Regions from separate parts of the Streptomyces sp. NPDC002536 genome, predicted to be linked through region 1. Evidence: predicted binding sites of a transcription regulator. Region 1 holds the regulator's gene; each other region holds the start of a gene.
The links. The regulator HrcA, encoded in region 1, represses chaperone genes, less so after heat shock. The targets are predictions, from matches to a motif close to TTNGCACTCNGNNNNNCNGAGTGCNAA.

Region 1 (4,705 bases):
GCGCGGCGAGGTCCCGATGACGGACGACGACGTGCACGCCGACCGCTACCTGATCGCCGAGGACACGCTGTCGGCGGCGGGCTTCGCCTGGTACGAGGTCTCGAACTGGGCGACGAGCGAGGCCGGCCGCTGCCGGCACAACGAGCTGTACTGGCGCGGCGCCGACTGGTGGGGCGCAGGCCCCGGCGCCCACTCGCACGTGGGCGGGGTACGGTGGTGGAACGTCAAGCACCCCGGCGCGTATGCGCAGGCACTGGCCGAGGGCCGCTCCCCGGGGGCCGGGCGGGAAGTCCTGCCGGACGAGGACCGGCGGGTGGAGCGGGTGCTGCTGGAGCTGCGGCTCGTGGACGGGTGTCCGCTGGCGCTGCTGCGGCCGGCCGGCCTCGCGGCGGCGGCCAGGGCCCTTGCGGACGGGTTGCTGGAGTCCGGGCCGTACGAGGACGGGCGCGCCGTCCTCACCTTGCGGGGGCGGTTGCTGGCCGATGCGGTGGTGCGGGACCTGGTGGACTGAGGTTCCCCTGCCGTCGGTCGGCTGCGGATCGTCGTGGCTGGTCGCGCAGTTCCCCGCGCCCCTTACGGGGCGCTATTCCGGCGCCGTCACAAAATCGATCAGTTCCTCGACCCTGCCCAACAGCGCCGGCTCCAGGTCCTTGTAGCTCCGCACCGCCCCCAGGATCCGTTGCCAAGCGGCGCCGGTGTTCTCCGGCCATCCCAACTGCCGGCACACCCCCGTCTTCCAGTCCTGTCCCCGCGGCACCCGCGGCCACCCGGCGATGCCCACCGACGTCGGCTTCACCGCCTCCCACACGTCCACGTACGGGTGGCCCACCACCAGGACGTGGTCTCCCGTCACCTCCGCCGCGATACGGGACTCCTTCGTGCCCGGCACCAGGTGGTCCACCAGGACGCCCAGGCGCGCATCGGGGCCGGGGGCGAACGACCGCACGATGGACGGGAGATCGTCGATGCCCTCCAGGTATTCGACGACCACGCCCTCGATCCGCAGGTCGTCGCCCCACACCCGTTCGACGAGTTCCGCGTCGTGCCGGCCCTCGACGTAGATCCGGCCCGCCCGGGCGACCCGGGCCCGGGCGCCGGGGACGGCGATGGAGCCGGAGGCGGTGAGTGCCGGGCCGCGCGGGGCGGCGGGGGCGGGTGGGACGAGCGTCACCACCCGTCCCTCCAGCAGGAAGCCGCGCGGCTCCATCGGGAACACCCGGTGCTTCCCGAAACGGTCCTCCAGGGTCACCGTCGGGCCCTGTGCCGTCTTCTCGCAGCGGATCACCGCCCCGCAGAAGCCTGTTGTGACCTCTTCCACAACGAGGTCCGGCTCGGCCGGAACCTCCGGCGCGGGCGCCGTCCGCTTCCAGGGCGGGGTCAGATCAGGGCTGTAGCGCTTGCTCTGCATGAGGACCTGTTCTGTGTCGGGGCGGGCGCTGACGATCCGGAGCGAGCCACGTGCTCGGCCGGGGGTCCGGGGGTCACCCCCCGGGAGAATGCAGCCAGGGCGGGGTCAGATCAGGGCCGTACTGTCTGCTGCTGCGCATGCGGGCCATTGTGGTTCATGATCACCGCCCCGCTCACGCGACACCGAACCGCGCCGCCAGCTCGTCACGTTGCCTCCGCACGAACCCCGCATCCACCACGGCCCCGTGCCCGGGCACGTAGAGCGCGTCCTCCCCGCCGAGCGCCAGCAGCCGGTCCAGGGCCGCCGGCCAGGCGTGCGGCAGCGCGTCGCGGCCCGCCTGGGGCTCGCCCGACTCCTCGACCAGGTCGCCGCAGAAGACGACGTCCGGGGCCCCGTCCCGGCCGACCACCAGGACGGCCAGGTCGTGGGCGGTGTGCCCGGGGCCGACGTTGGCGAGCAGCACCCGCTGCCCGTCCCCGTCCCCGCCCAGGTCCACCGCGACCTCGCCCGAGACCAGGTGGTGCGGCAGGACGAGCAGGTCCGCGGCCTCGGCCGCCTCCTCCGGGTCCACCCCTTGCCGTTCCGCGGAGCGCCGGATGTCCTCCCGCTCGCGCTGCATCAGCTCGTCGAGGCCCACGGCCCCGTACACCTTCAGGCCCGAGAACCCTGAAAACGCAGCTGTGCCCAGCACGTGATCGAAATGCGGATGCGTGAGCGCGATGTGCGTCACGGGCAGGCCGAAGAGTTCCGTCACCTCGCGCCGGATCTCCGCCCCCGCGCGCAGCGTGGCCCCGGTGTCGACGACGAGCACGCCCGTACGGCCCGCGATCGCCCCGATGGTCTCGTCCCAGCCCGGCATTCTGCGGCGGGCGACGCCCGGCGCGAGCCGTTCCCAGTGCGCCTCCGCGGCGCCCGGTTCCCCTTGAGTTCCCATGCCGCGACGGTAGCCGGAGCGCGGTACCGTTGCCCGGCCTCCGGGCGCGCGGCGGGGACGGCCCTTGCCCTGGCCGTGGTGCCCGGCCGTACACTGGCTGAAGGGATCTGGCACTCGTGACCATTGAGTGCCAGGGGAACGGGCTCCACGAGCCCCCCTGATCCTTGCAGAACCCGCAAGACGGCTGGACCACTGACTGGAGGTGCGCGCGGTGCTGAGTGAACGCAGGCTTGAGGTACTGCGCGCCATCGTCCAGGACTACGTGGGCACCGAGGAGCCCGTGGGCTCCAAGGCCCTCACCGAGCGCCACCGGCTGGGCGTCTCCCCGGCCACCGTGCGCAACGACATGGCCGCACTGGAGGACGAGGGCTTCATCGCCCAGCCCCACACCAGCGCCGGCCGGATCCCCACCGACAAGGGCTATCGCCTCTTCGTCGACAAACTCGCGGGCGTCAAGCCCCTGTCGACGGCGGAGCGGCGCGCCATCCAGAACTTCATGGACGGCGCCGTCGATCTCGACGACGTCGTGGCCCGCACGGTGCGGCTGCTCGCGCAGCTCACCCGGCAGGTCGCGGTGGTGCAGTACCCCTCGCTGACCCGTTCGACCGTGCGGCATGTGGAGCTGCTCTCGCTCGCTCCCGCCCGCATCATGCTCGTGCTCATCACGGACACCGGGCGCGTCGAGCAGCGCATGGTCGACTGCCCGGCGCCCTTCGGCGAGAACGCGCTGGCGGATCTGCGGGCGCGGCTCAACAGCCGGGTCGTGGGGCGGCGGTTCACCGATGTGCCGCCGCTGGTGCAGGACCTCCCCGAGTCCTTCGAGCAGGACGACCGCGGAACCGTTTCCACGGTGCTCGCGACCCTGCTGGAGACCCTCGTCGAGGAGACCGAGGAACGGCTGATGATCGGCGGCACTGCCAATCTCACTCGTTTCGGTCATGACTTCCCGCTGACGATCCGGCCCGTGCTGGAGGCGTTGGAGGAGCAGGTCGTCCTGCTCAAGCTGCTCGGCGAGGCCAAGGACTCGCGGATGACCGTGCGCATCGGTCATGAGATTGCCCACGAGGGACTGAACTCCACATCGGTGGTCGCCGTCGGCTACGGTTCGGGCGACGAGGCAGTCGCCAAACTCGGCGTGGTCGGACCGACCCGCATGGACTACCCCGGAACGATGGGAGCGGTACGCGCAGTGGCACGTTACGTCGGACAGATCCTGGCGGAGTCGTAAGTGGCCACGGACTACTACGCGGTCCTGGGCGTCCGCCGTGACGCCTCGCCGGACGAGATCAAGAAGGCCTTCCGCCGCCTCGCGCGCGAGCTGCATCCGGATGTCAATCCGGACCCGAAGACGCAGGAGCGGTTCAAGGAGATCAACGCCGCCTACGAGGTGTTGTCGGACCCGCAGAAGAAGCAGGTCTACGACCTCGGTGGCGACCCGCTGTCCGCCTCGGGCGGCGCGGGTGCGGCCGGCGGCTTCGGCGCCGGTTTCGGCAACTTCTCCGACATCATGGACGCGTTCTTCGGGCAGGCGTCGCAGCGCGGGCCCCGCTCGCGGACGCGGCGCGGCCAGGACGCCATGATCCGGATCGAGGTCGACCTCAACGAGGCCGCCTTCGGTACGACCAAGGACATCCAGGTCGACACGGCCGTCGTCTGCACCACCTGCAGCGGCGAGGGCGCGGCCCCCGGCACGTCCGCCCAGACCTGTGACATGTGCCGCGGCCGCGGCGAGGTCTCCCAGGTCACGCGGTCCTTCCTGGGCCAGGTCATGACCTCCCGTCCCTGCCCCCAGTGCCAGGGCTTCGGGACGGTCGTCCCCACGCCCTGCCCGGAGTGCGCGGGCGACGGCCGCGTGCGGTCGCACCGCACGCTCACGGTCAAGATCCCGGCCGGTGTGGACAACGGCACCCGCATCCAGCTCGCGGGCGAGGGCGAGGTCGGCCCGGGCGGCGGTCCGGCGGGCGACCTCTACGTGGAGATCCACGAGAAGCCGCACGCCGTCTTCCAGCGCCGCGGCGACGACCTGCACTGCACGGTCACGATCCCGATGACGGCGGCCGCGCTCGGCACCAAGGTGCCGCTGGAGACGCTGGACGGCGTCGAGGAGATCGACATCCGGCCCGGCACCCAGTCCGGCCAGTCGATCCCGCTGCACCAGCGCGGCGTCACGCACCTGCGCGGCGGCGGCCGGGGCGACCTGATCGTGCACGTCGAGGTCCAGACGCCCGCGAAGCTGGACCCGCAGCAGGAGGACCTGCTGCGGCAGTTGGCGAAGCTGCGCGGCGAGGAGCGCCCGATGGGCGAGTTCAAGCCGGGGCAGCAGGGGTTGTTCTCGCGGCTCAAGGACGCTTTCAACGGCCGGT
Region 2 (4,705 bases), on a different contig from region 1:
AGGGCCTCGCCCTCGACGTCCTCGGCGATGATCAGCAGCGGCTTGGAGGCACCGGCCTGGATGACCTTCTCCAGCAGCGGCAGCAGGTCCTGGATCGAGGCGATCTTGCCCTGGTGGATCAGGATGTACGGGTCGTCGAGGACGGCCTCCATACGCTCCTGGTCGCTGACCATGTACGGCGACAGGTAACCCTTGTCGAAGGCCATGCCCTCGGTGAAGTCCAGCTCCAGGCCGAAGGTGTTGGACTCCTCGACGGTGATGACACCGTCCTTGCCGACCTTGTCCATCGCCTCGGCGATGAGCTCGCCGACCTGCTTGTCCTGGGCGGACAGCGCGGCGACGGCGGCGATGTCGGTCTTGGAGTCGATCGGGCGGGAGGTCGCGAGCAGCTCGTCGGAGACGGCCTTGACCGCGGCGTCGATGCCCTTCTTCAGGGAGGCCGGGGAGGCGCCGGCGGCGACGTTGCGCAGACCCTCGCGGACCAGCGCCTGGGCCAGCACGGTGGCGGTGGTGGTGCCGTCACCCGCGATGTCGTTGGTCTTGGTCGCCACCTCCTTGACGAGCTGGGCGCCCAGGTTCTCGTACGCGTCGTCGAGCTCGACCTCGCGGGCGATGGTCACACCGTCGTTGGTGATGGTGGGAGCGCCGAACTTCTTGTCGATGACGACATTGCGGCCCTTGGGGCCGATGGTCACCTTCACGGTGTCGGCGAGCTTGTTGACGCCGCGCTCAAGGGCGCGACGGGCGTCCTCGTCGAACTTCAGGGTCTTGGCCATGGGTTACGTATCCTTCGCCGTATCTCTCAACGAACTGCGCCCCGGGCGCCCGGCTCTTCAGGCACGGGAACCAGGGGCGCAGCTGCACAAAAGCTTCGAAGTCTCGGAAGCTTCGGGTGAATTACTTCTCGATGATCGCGAGGACGTCGCGAGCCGAGAGGACGAGGTACTCGTCGCCGTTGTACTTCACCTCGGTGCCGCCGTACTTGCTGTAGAGCACGACGTCGCCGACCTTCACGTCGAGCGGCAGGCGCTCGCCGTTCTCGAAGCGGCCCGGGCCCACGGCGAGGACGGCGCCCTCCTGGGGCTTCTCCTTCGCGGTGTCCGGGATGACCAGGCCGGAGGCCGTGGTCTGCTCGGCGTCGAGCGGCTGGACCACGATGCGGTCCTCGAGCGGCTTGATGGCAACCTTGGAGCTGGCGGTCGTCACGATCCGACCTCCCCCTTCGGAGATCTCACGGGGTTAACTGTCTGAGGTGGCGACCAGGCGCATCCGTCGTCGCGGGTGCCGGATCCTGCCCGTCGCTGTGTTTGGCACTCCCGGGTGGAGAGTGCCAACGGAGCCGAGACTATGACGCGGTTAGCACTCGGTCAAGCGGAGTGCCAATTCGCCGTGCGGCGAGCCATGATCTACCCGGGGGGTGGGGCACCTATTCCCCTGGCGGGGGGCGGGTCGTCGACTGCGGGTCTGTCGTGGCTGGTCGCGCAGTTCCCCGCGCCCCTTCGGGGCGCTCCTAGACGTAGTCCTCCAGGCGCGCCACCGTGTAGCCCTGTTTCTGGATGCTGCGCAGCATGTTCGTCACCATCTGCGTCATCGTCGTGCCCTTGAGCTCGGACGGGCCGCGGAAGTGGGCGAGGACGATGTCGCCGGGGCGCAGCCCGCCCCCTTCCGCGTAGCGCATGTCGTTGATCTGCATCGTCGCCTCCCACAGCACGACCGCGCGCACCCCGCAGCCGCCCGCCGCGGCGAGGGTCTGGTCGTTGTAGTTGCCGTACGGGGGCCGGAAGAGGACGGGGCGGCTGCCGAACCGCTTCTCCAGGATGTCCTGCTGCCCGCAGATCTCCTTGCGCTGCGCCTCGGCGGAGAGGGTGCGCAGGTTGGGGTGGGTGAGGGTGTGGTTCTGCACGGTGTTGCCCGGGGCGGGGCCCGCAGCACGGAGCTGGTCGAAGTAGCCGTAGCCGGTGCCGGAGCGCGCGATGCTGTCCGTCAGGAACATCGTGAACGGCAGCTTCAGGTCCTCGGCCATCTTCACGAACTCCGGGTCCTTCTCGGCCCCGTCGTCGAAGGTGAGGAAGACGACCTTGTCGGTGGTCCGGACCCGCCGGACGATCGGCGGGCGGCCGCCCGGCTCGACCGTCGCGGTCAGCCGGGTGGACGGCGGCGCGGGCGGGGGCGCGAGGGGCCCGTCGAGGCCCCAGCGGCGGTAGGCGGCGGCGTCGGGCGCGGGGGCGGACGCGGTGCTGCTCGCCGGGGAGGGGGCGGCGGGGGCGGTCTTCGCGGGTCCGGAGGAGTGGTTCGAGCAACCGGACAGCGTGCCCGTGAGAAGCAGGGTGGCGACACAGGCGAGGGCGGCCCGGAGGCCGGAAACAGGCGAGCTCACTCGAACGATTCTTGTCCGCACGTTCGAGACATTCCCCCTCGGGGGGTGAGCGGACGCGGAAGGGCGGCAGCTCCCCCGATCGGGGTGCTGCCGCCCTGTGCGTGGCTGCCTGCTCTTAGTAGGCGGAGTTGACGCTGTCCATGGAGCCGTACTTGTCGGCGGCGTAGTTGCAGGAGGCGACGATGTTGGCGACCGGGTCGTAGATGTCCCAGGAGGTGCCCTCGACGTGGTACGCCTTGAAGGTCGGGTCGATGATCTGCAGCAGGCCCTTCGAGGGGATGCCGTTCTGGGCGTTGACGTCCCAGTTGTTGACCGCCTGCGGGTTGCCGGTCGACTCGCGCATGACATTGCGCTTGATGCCCTCGTAGGAGCCGGGGATGCCCTTGGCCTTCATGATGTCCAGCGCCTGGGTGATCCAGCCGTCCAGATTGTCACCGTAGGCCTTGGGAGCCGCAGCAGCGGCCTGGGTCTTGGCCGGGGCGCGCTCGGCGGAGCGGCTCACGGTGTCCTGGGCGGAGCGCTCGGCGCCGGCCTTGGCGGCGGCCGCAGCGGCCTTGGCCTGGGCGGCGGCGGTGTCGGTCTGCTTGCTCAGCTCGTCCTGCTGGGTCTCGCCGAAGGCCCGGGCGTTCTGCGCGACCGTCTTGACGGCCGGGGCGGCGCTGGCGGTGCCGGCACCGACGGCGGCCAGGGCGACGGCGGCGACGCCGGTCGCCGCGACAACGGCAGCGGAGAACTTGTGGGCCTTGGGCAGAGCGGTATAGCCGGAGATGGTGGAGCGCATGAGCGAGAAGATCCCTTTCAGTCGCGAAGTCGCAGTGGCCGTCATTGGCGCGAAAGAAGCGCCGCGTCTCGATCGACGGCGCCCTGCGACCCGACCAGTGTTAGCGGCGGGAAAACTCGCTGGCAAAGGTGTGACCTACTACCCCACCGGGCGGAAAGGGGCACCCCCAAAGCAGGCAGAATGCCCGAATTAACCCCATCGGAGCCCACTACCCGCCCTCGTATGTGACCTGCACCCTATGGGTGGCCTCACAAACCGGGACCCCCGCGGTCACGCTCAGGTGGACAACAGTGACCGCCTTTGCGGCCGTCGACGAGAATGGCACCGTGCCTGCACCGAACGCCTTCGCCTCCCTCCTCACCGACGAGGGTCAGCGCCTCCTCGACGAGCTGCGCCACTACGACCCCTCCCAGGAGCTCGCGACAGCGACCCGGCTGCGGCGGGAGCATCCCGCCGAGCTGGTGTCCGCCGCGCTCGGGCAGGCGCGGCTGCGGCAGCGGGCGGTCGCGAAGTTCGGTACCGAGGACGCGTACCGCATGTACTTCACCCCCCACGGCGTCGAGCAGGCGACCCGTACCTCGGTCGCCGCGTACCGGGCCCGCCGCTTCGCGGCGCTCGGGGTGCGCCGGGTGGCCGACCTCTGCTGTGGCATCGGGGGCGACGCGATCGCGCTCGCGCGGGCGGGCGTCTCGGTGCTCGCCGTCGACCGCGACCCGCTGACCTGCGAGGTCGCCCGGGCGAACGCGGCGGCGCTGGGGCTGTCCGAGCTGATCGAGGTGCGCTGCGCGGACGTGACCGAGGTCGACGCCTCCGCGTACGACGCGGTCTTCGTCGACCCGGCACGGCGCGGCGGCCGTGGCCGGATCTTCGACCCCGAGGCCTATTCGCCGCCGCTGTCCTGGGCGGTCGGTGCCGCCCGCAAGGCCCCGTTCGCAGCGCTCAAGATCGCGCCGGGGGTTCCGCACGAGGCGGTCCCCGAGGAGGCGGAGGCGGAGTGGATCTCGGACGGCGGTGACGTGAAGGAGGCCGTCCTGTGGTTCGGCACGGACCCGGGCGTCCGGCGGGCGACGCTCCTGCCGGAGGGCGCGTCGCTGACGGGCCGCGGTCTCCCGGACCCGGCGGTCCGCCCGGTGGGGCGGTATCTGTACGAGCCGGACGGCGCGGTGATCCGGGCGCACCTGGTCGCGGAGGTCGCGGAGGAGCTGGGCGGCGGGCTCGTCGACGAGACGATCGCGTACGTGACGGCCGACGAGCTGCGCGCGACGCCGTATGCGGCGGCGTACGAGATCACGGACGTGCTCCCCTTCAACCTCAAGAAGCTGAAGGCGATCGTGCGCGAGCGCGCGATCGGCGTGGCCGTGATCAAGAAGCGGGGGTCGGCGGTGGAGCCGGAGGAGCTTCGCAGGAAGCTCAAGCTCGACGGGCCGAACTCCTGTGTCGTCGTTCTGACGCGGGTCGCCGGGGCGCCGACGATGCTGCTGGGGCAGCCAGTTCGCGCGTAGGCGCTCTGGTGCGGGTCGTTCTTGGCCGGTCGCGCCCACGCGGCG
Region 3 (4,705 bases), on a different contig from region 1:
TGATCGCGGTCTTCGTCGGGCACGGCACGGCACGGGAGTTCGGCGGCACCCCCGTGCTGGGCGGGGCGGTGGCGGCCGTCGTCGTCCACCCGGGCGTGACGCACGTGCACGCCTTCGGCCTGACGCTCGCACCGGGCCAGGGCGGGGTCCTGGGCGCCCTGGGCGCGGCGCTGCTGGCGGTGCAGGTGGAGAAGGCGTGCCGCAGGGTGCTGCCCTCGGCGCTGGACGTGCTGCTCACCCCGGCGCTCACGGTCCTGCTGCCCGGGCTGGTGACGCTCTACGGGCTGATGTACGCGGCCGGTGAAGTCTCCGCCGCGATCGGCCGGTTCACGCACGTACTGCTGGCGGACGGCGGCGCCGCGGCCGGCTTCGTGCTGGGCGGGCTGTTCCTGCCGCTGGTGATGCTGGGCCTGCACCAGGCACTGATCCCGGTGCACACCACGCTGATCGCCGAGCAGGGCTCGACGGTCCTGCTGCCCCTCCTCGCCATGGCGGGCGCGGGCCAGGTCGGGGCGGCGCTCGCGCTCTACGTCCGGCTGCCCCGCAACGGCCATGTGCGCAGCACCATCAGGTCGGCGCTGCCTGCGGGGCTCGTGGGCATCGGGGAGCCGCTGATCTACGGGGTGTCGCTGCCCCTGGGCCGCCCGTTCGTCACGGCCTGCGTGGGCGGCGCGTTCGGCGGCGGATTCGTGGGCCTGCTCGGCCAGTTGGGCAGCACGGTCGGCGCAACGGCCATCGGCCCGTCCGGCTGGGCCCTGTTCCCCCTGCTGAAGGGCAGCCACGGCCCGGCCGAGGCGGTGGCGGTCTACGGGGCGGGGCTGCTGGTCGGCTACGTGACGGGCTTCGCGGCCACGTACGTCTTCGGGCTGAGCCGGGAGGCGTTGGCGGAACTGAACGCGTGGTCGCCTGCGGCTCCGCCTCGGCCGGAAAGCCCGAAGGCGGTACCCCCTGGGCAGGGGGTACCGCCTTCGGCTGGACTGTAGCTGCTCCCGGTCACCGGACGGAGTCCGGTGCAGCGTCCCGAAGCGTGTGAGGCCGGCTACGGCCGAGCACTGCGAGGGGCGCGTCAGGAGGATTCAGCTCAGAAGTCCATGTCACCGCCGGGCATGCCGCCCGGAGCAGCCGCAGCGGCCTTCTCCGGCTTGTCGGCGATGACGGCCTCGGTGGTGAGGAACAGCGCCGCGATGGAGGCGGCGTTCTGCAGCGCGGAGCGGGTGACCTTGGCCGGGTCGATGATGCCCTCGGCGATCATGTCCACGTACTCGCCGGTCGCGGCGTTCAGGCCGTGGCCGACGGCCAGGTTGCGGACCTTCTCCACGACGACGCCGCCCTCGAGACCACCGTTGACGGCGATCTGCTTCAGCGGGGCCTCCAGGGCCAGCTTGACGGCGTTGGCACCGGTGGCCTCGTCGCCCTCCAGGTCCAGCTTCTCGAAGACCGAGGAGGCCTGCAGCAGGGCCACGCCACCACCGGCGACGATGCCCTCCTCGACGGCGGCCTTCGCGTTGCGGACGGCGTCCTCGATGCGGTGCTTGCGCTCCTTGAGCTCCACCTCGGTGGCGGCACCGGCCTTGATGACGGCCACGCCGCCGGCCAGCTTCGCCAGGCGCTCCTGCAGCTTCTCGCGGTCGTAGTCGGAGTCGCTGTTCTCGATCTCGGCGCGGATCTGGTTGACGCGGCCCTGGACCTGGTCGCTGTCACCGGCACCGTCGACGATGGTCGTCTCGTCCTTGGTGATGACGACCTTGCGGGCGCGGCCGAGCAGGTCGAGACCGGCGTTCTCCAGCTTGAGGCCGACCTCCTCGGAGATGACCGTGCCACCGGTGAGGATGGCGATGTCGCCGAGCATGGCCTTGCGGCGGTCGCCGAAGCCCGGGGCCTTGACGGCGACGGACTTGAAGGTGCCGCGGATCTTGTTGACCACCAGGGTCGACAGGGCCTCGCCCTCGACGTCCTCGGCGATGATCAGCAGCGGCTTGCCCGACTGCATGACCTTCTCCAGCAGCGGGAGCAGGTCCTTGACCGAGGAGATCTTCGAGTTGACGATCAGGATGTACGGGTCCTCGAGGGAGGCCTCCATACGCTCCATGTCGGTGGCGAAGTACGCCGAGATGTAGCCCTTGTCGAAGCGCATGCCCTCGGTGAGCTCGAGCTCCAGACCGAAGGTCTGCGACTCCTCGACGGTGATGACGCCTTCCTTGCCGACCTTGTCCATGGCCTCGGCGATGAGCTCGCCGATCTGGGTGTCGGCGGCCGAGATGGAGGCGGTGGAGGCGATCTGCTCCTTGGTCTCCACCTCCTTGGCCTGGTCGAGCAGCGCACCGGAGACGGCCTCGACGGCCTTCTCGATGCCGCGCTTCAGGGCCATCGGGTTGGCACCGGCGGCCACGTTGCGCAGGCCCTCGCGGACCAGCGCCTGGGCGAGGACGGTCGCGGTCGTCGTGCCGTCACCGGCGACGTCGTCCGTCTTCTTCGCGACCTCCTTGACCAGCTCGGCGCCGATCTTCTCGTACGGGTCCTCGAGCTCGATCTCCTTGGCGATGGAGACACCATCGTTGGTGATCGTGGGGGCGCCCCACTTCTTCTCGAGGACGACGTTGCGGCCCTTGGGGCCGAGGGTGACCTTGACGGCGTCGGCGAGCTGGTTCATCCCGCGCTCGAGACCGCGCCGTGCCTCCTCGTCGAACGCGATGATCTTGGCCATGTGAAGTGGTCCTCCCAGGACGGGGTGGATTGCTCCGGACCGTGCAGGCGCCCGCGACGGACGGTCTGCGTGCCTCACGGTTCCTTGCCCCGCTTGGCCCGCGGACCTCACCGACGGTCCAAATCTGTCACTCTCACCCGGAGAGTGCTAGCCCAATGATTAGCACTCGACCCCCGAGAGTGCAAGGTCGCCCCGAAGGGGTGTCAGTGAGGGGTGGTGGTCGGGTGACGGGAGGGCGCAAGCGTGTATGACCGCTACCCACACGCACGAGCGCGCATGCACGAGGGGCCCGCACTCCGGAGAGTGCGGGCCCCTCGGCAAGCCGATTGAGCCGGGTGACCGACGCGCGACCGTCAGGCCGTCACCTTGACCATGTCCGCCTGCGGACCCTTCTGGCCCTGCGAGATCTCGAACTCGACCCGCTGACCCTCCTCGAGGGTGCGGTAACCGTCCATCTGGATCGCGCTGTAGTGGACGAATACATCCGCACCACCGTCGACCGCGATGAAGCCGTACCCCTTCTCCGCGTTGAACCACTTGACGGTGCCCTGAGCCATGCCTAACTCCCCTATTACTGGCCCTTGCACAGGACCGCACTTCGCGGGCCCGGGTCAGACCTCACCCCCTGACAGGTGGGGGTGTGCGCCGGAACGCGTCGACCGCGGCTGAATGTATCTGCACGGATGCCGTCTGCAACAGGTCACTCGGACGAGAATTCCGGGCGTGGCCGATCGGAAATAACCGCTGAATCGCGGGGATTATCGGGCAAGCCGGGCCGGGCAAAACCCAACCAACCCGACAATTCGTGCACGCGTTTCGCGCACAACTTGACGGGTTCTCATATGCGTTCGGCAGTGACACCGGAGGGGGAACGCCTCAACTCTATCGCGCTTCAACAGACGGAATCGCCCCGTCCGTTTTACGGGCGGAGCGATTCCGGGGCATTGTGCAGCAACCCTGTGTAAAGGTCAGCCCCCCGCAACGGCGGGAATCACGGAGACGGCGGAGCCGTCCGGGGTGGGCGTTTCGAGCCCCTGCTCGAAGCGGACGTCGTCGTCGTTGACATAGACGTTGACGAACCGGCGCAGCCGGCCGCTGTCGTCGAGCACGCGGGCGGCGATGCCGGGATGCCTCGCGTTGAGGTCGGCAACGACCTCGGCGAGGGTGGCACCGCTCGCTTCGACCTCGGACCGGCCGGAGGTGTAGGTGCGCAGGATGGTGGGGATGCGGACGGTGACGGACATGGGAATCCCTTCGGTTCGGGGTGATCGGGTGGGCGGGGCGCTGTCAGAGGCCCGCAGCGCGGAACGCGTCCAGGCTGGGCCGGATCGTCGCCGTCGGACCGGCCGCCACGGCGTCCAGCGTCTTGAGCCCGTCTCCCGTGTTGAGGACGACCGTGGTGAGGTCGGGATCCAGCTGACCGTTCTCGATCAGCTTCCGGGTCACCCCCACCGTCACCCCGCCCGCCGTCTCCGCGAAGATCCCCTCCGTCCGCGCCAACAGCCGGATCGCGTCGACCACTTCCTCGTCCGTCACGTCCTCGACCGCCCCGCCCGTCCGCCGGGCGATGTCCAGCACGTACGGCCCGTCCGCCGGGTTCCCGATCGCGAGCGACTTCGCGATCGTGTCCGGCTTCACCGGCCGCACCACGTCGTGGCCGCCCTTGAAGGCCTGCGAGACCGGTGAGCACCCGGCCGCCTGCGCGCCGAAGATCCGGTAGGGCCGGTCCTCGACGAGGCCCAGGGCGATGAGCTCCTTCAGCCCCTTGTCGATCTTCGTCAGCTGCGAGCCGGAGGCGACCGGCACCACGATCTGGTCCGGTACCCGCCACCCCAACTGCTCGCAGATCTCGTACGCGAGGGTCTTCGAGCCCTCCCCGTAGTACGGGCGCAGGTTGACGTTGACGAAGCCCCAGCCCTCGCCGATCGGGTCGCCGATCAGCTCGGAGCAGAAGCGGTTCACGTCGTCGTAGGTGCCCTCGATGCCGACGAGGTCGCCGCC

Region 2: groES (co-chaperone GroES) is a predicted target of HrcA. The motif match lies at 1,357-1,383, and genes of this name have one in related genera.
Region 3: groL (chaperonin GroEL) is a predicted target of HrcA. The motif match lies at 2,864-2,890, and genes of this name have one in related genera.

The regions. Positions count from the first base shown of each region.
Region 1 is NZ_JBSFWU010000075.1:9,062-13,766, reverse strand. It holds gene hemW (radical SAM family heme chaperone HemW) at 1-511, shown strand, start outside; gene ACWD4B_RS24540 (DUF3097 domain-containing protein) at 584-1,408, opposite strand; gene ACWD4B_RS24535 (MBL fold metallo-hydrolase) at 1,581-2,342, opposite strand; gene hrcA (heat-inducible transcriptional repressor HrcA) at 2,554-3,570, shown strand; gene dnaJ (molecular chaperone DnaJ) at 3,571-4,705, shown strand, end outside.
Region 2 is NZ_JBSFWU010000012.1:20,710-25,414, reverse strand. It holds gene groL (chaperonin GroEL) at 1-776, opposite strand, end outside; gene groES (co-chaperone GroES) at 898-1,206, opposite strand; gene ACWD4B_RS06955 (polysaccharide deacetylase family protein) at 1,511-2,377, opposite strand; gene ACWD4B_RS06950 (transglycosylase SLT domain-containing protein) at 2,493-3,158, opposite strand; gene ACWD4B_RS06945 (class I SAM-dependent methyltransferase) at 3,485-4,660, shown strand.
Region 3 is NZ_JBSFWU010000097.1:8,159-12,863, reverse strand. It holds gene ACWD4B_RS27990 (PTS transporter subunit EIIC) at 1-983, shown strand, start outside; gene groL (chaperonin GroEL) at 1,082-2,704, opposite strand; gene ACWD4B_RS27980 (cold-shock protein) at 3,058-3,261, opposite strand; gene ACWD4B_RS27975 (MoaD/ThiS family protein) at 3,673-3,948, opposite strand; gene thrC (threonine synthase) at 3,992-4,705, opposite strand, start outside.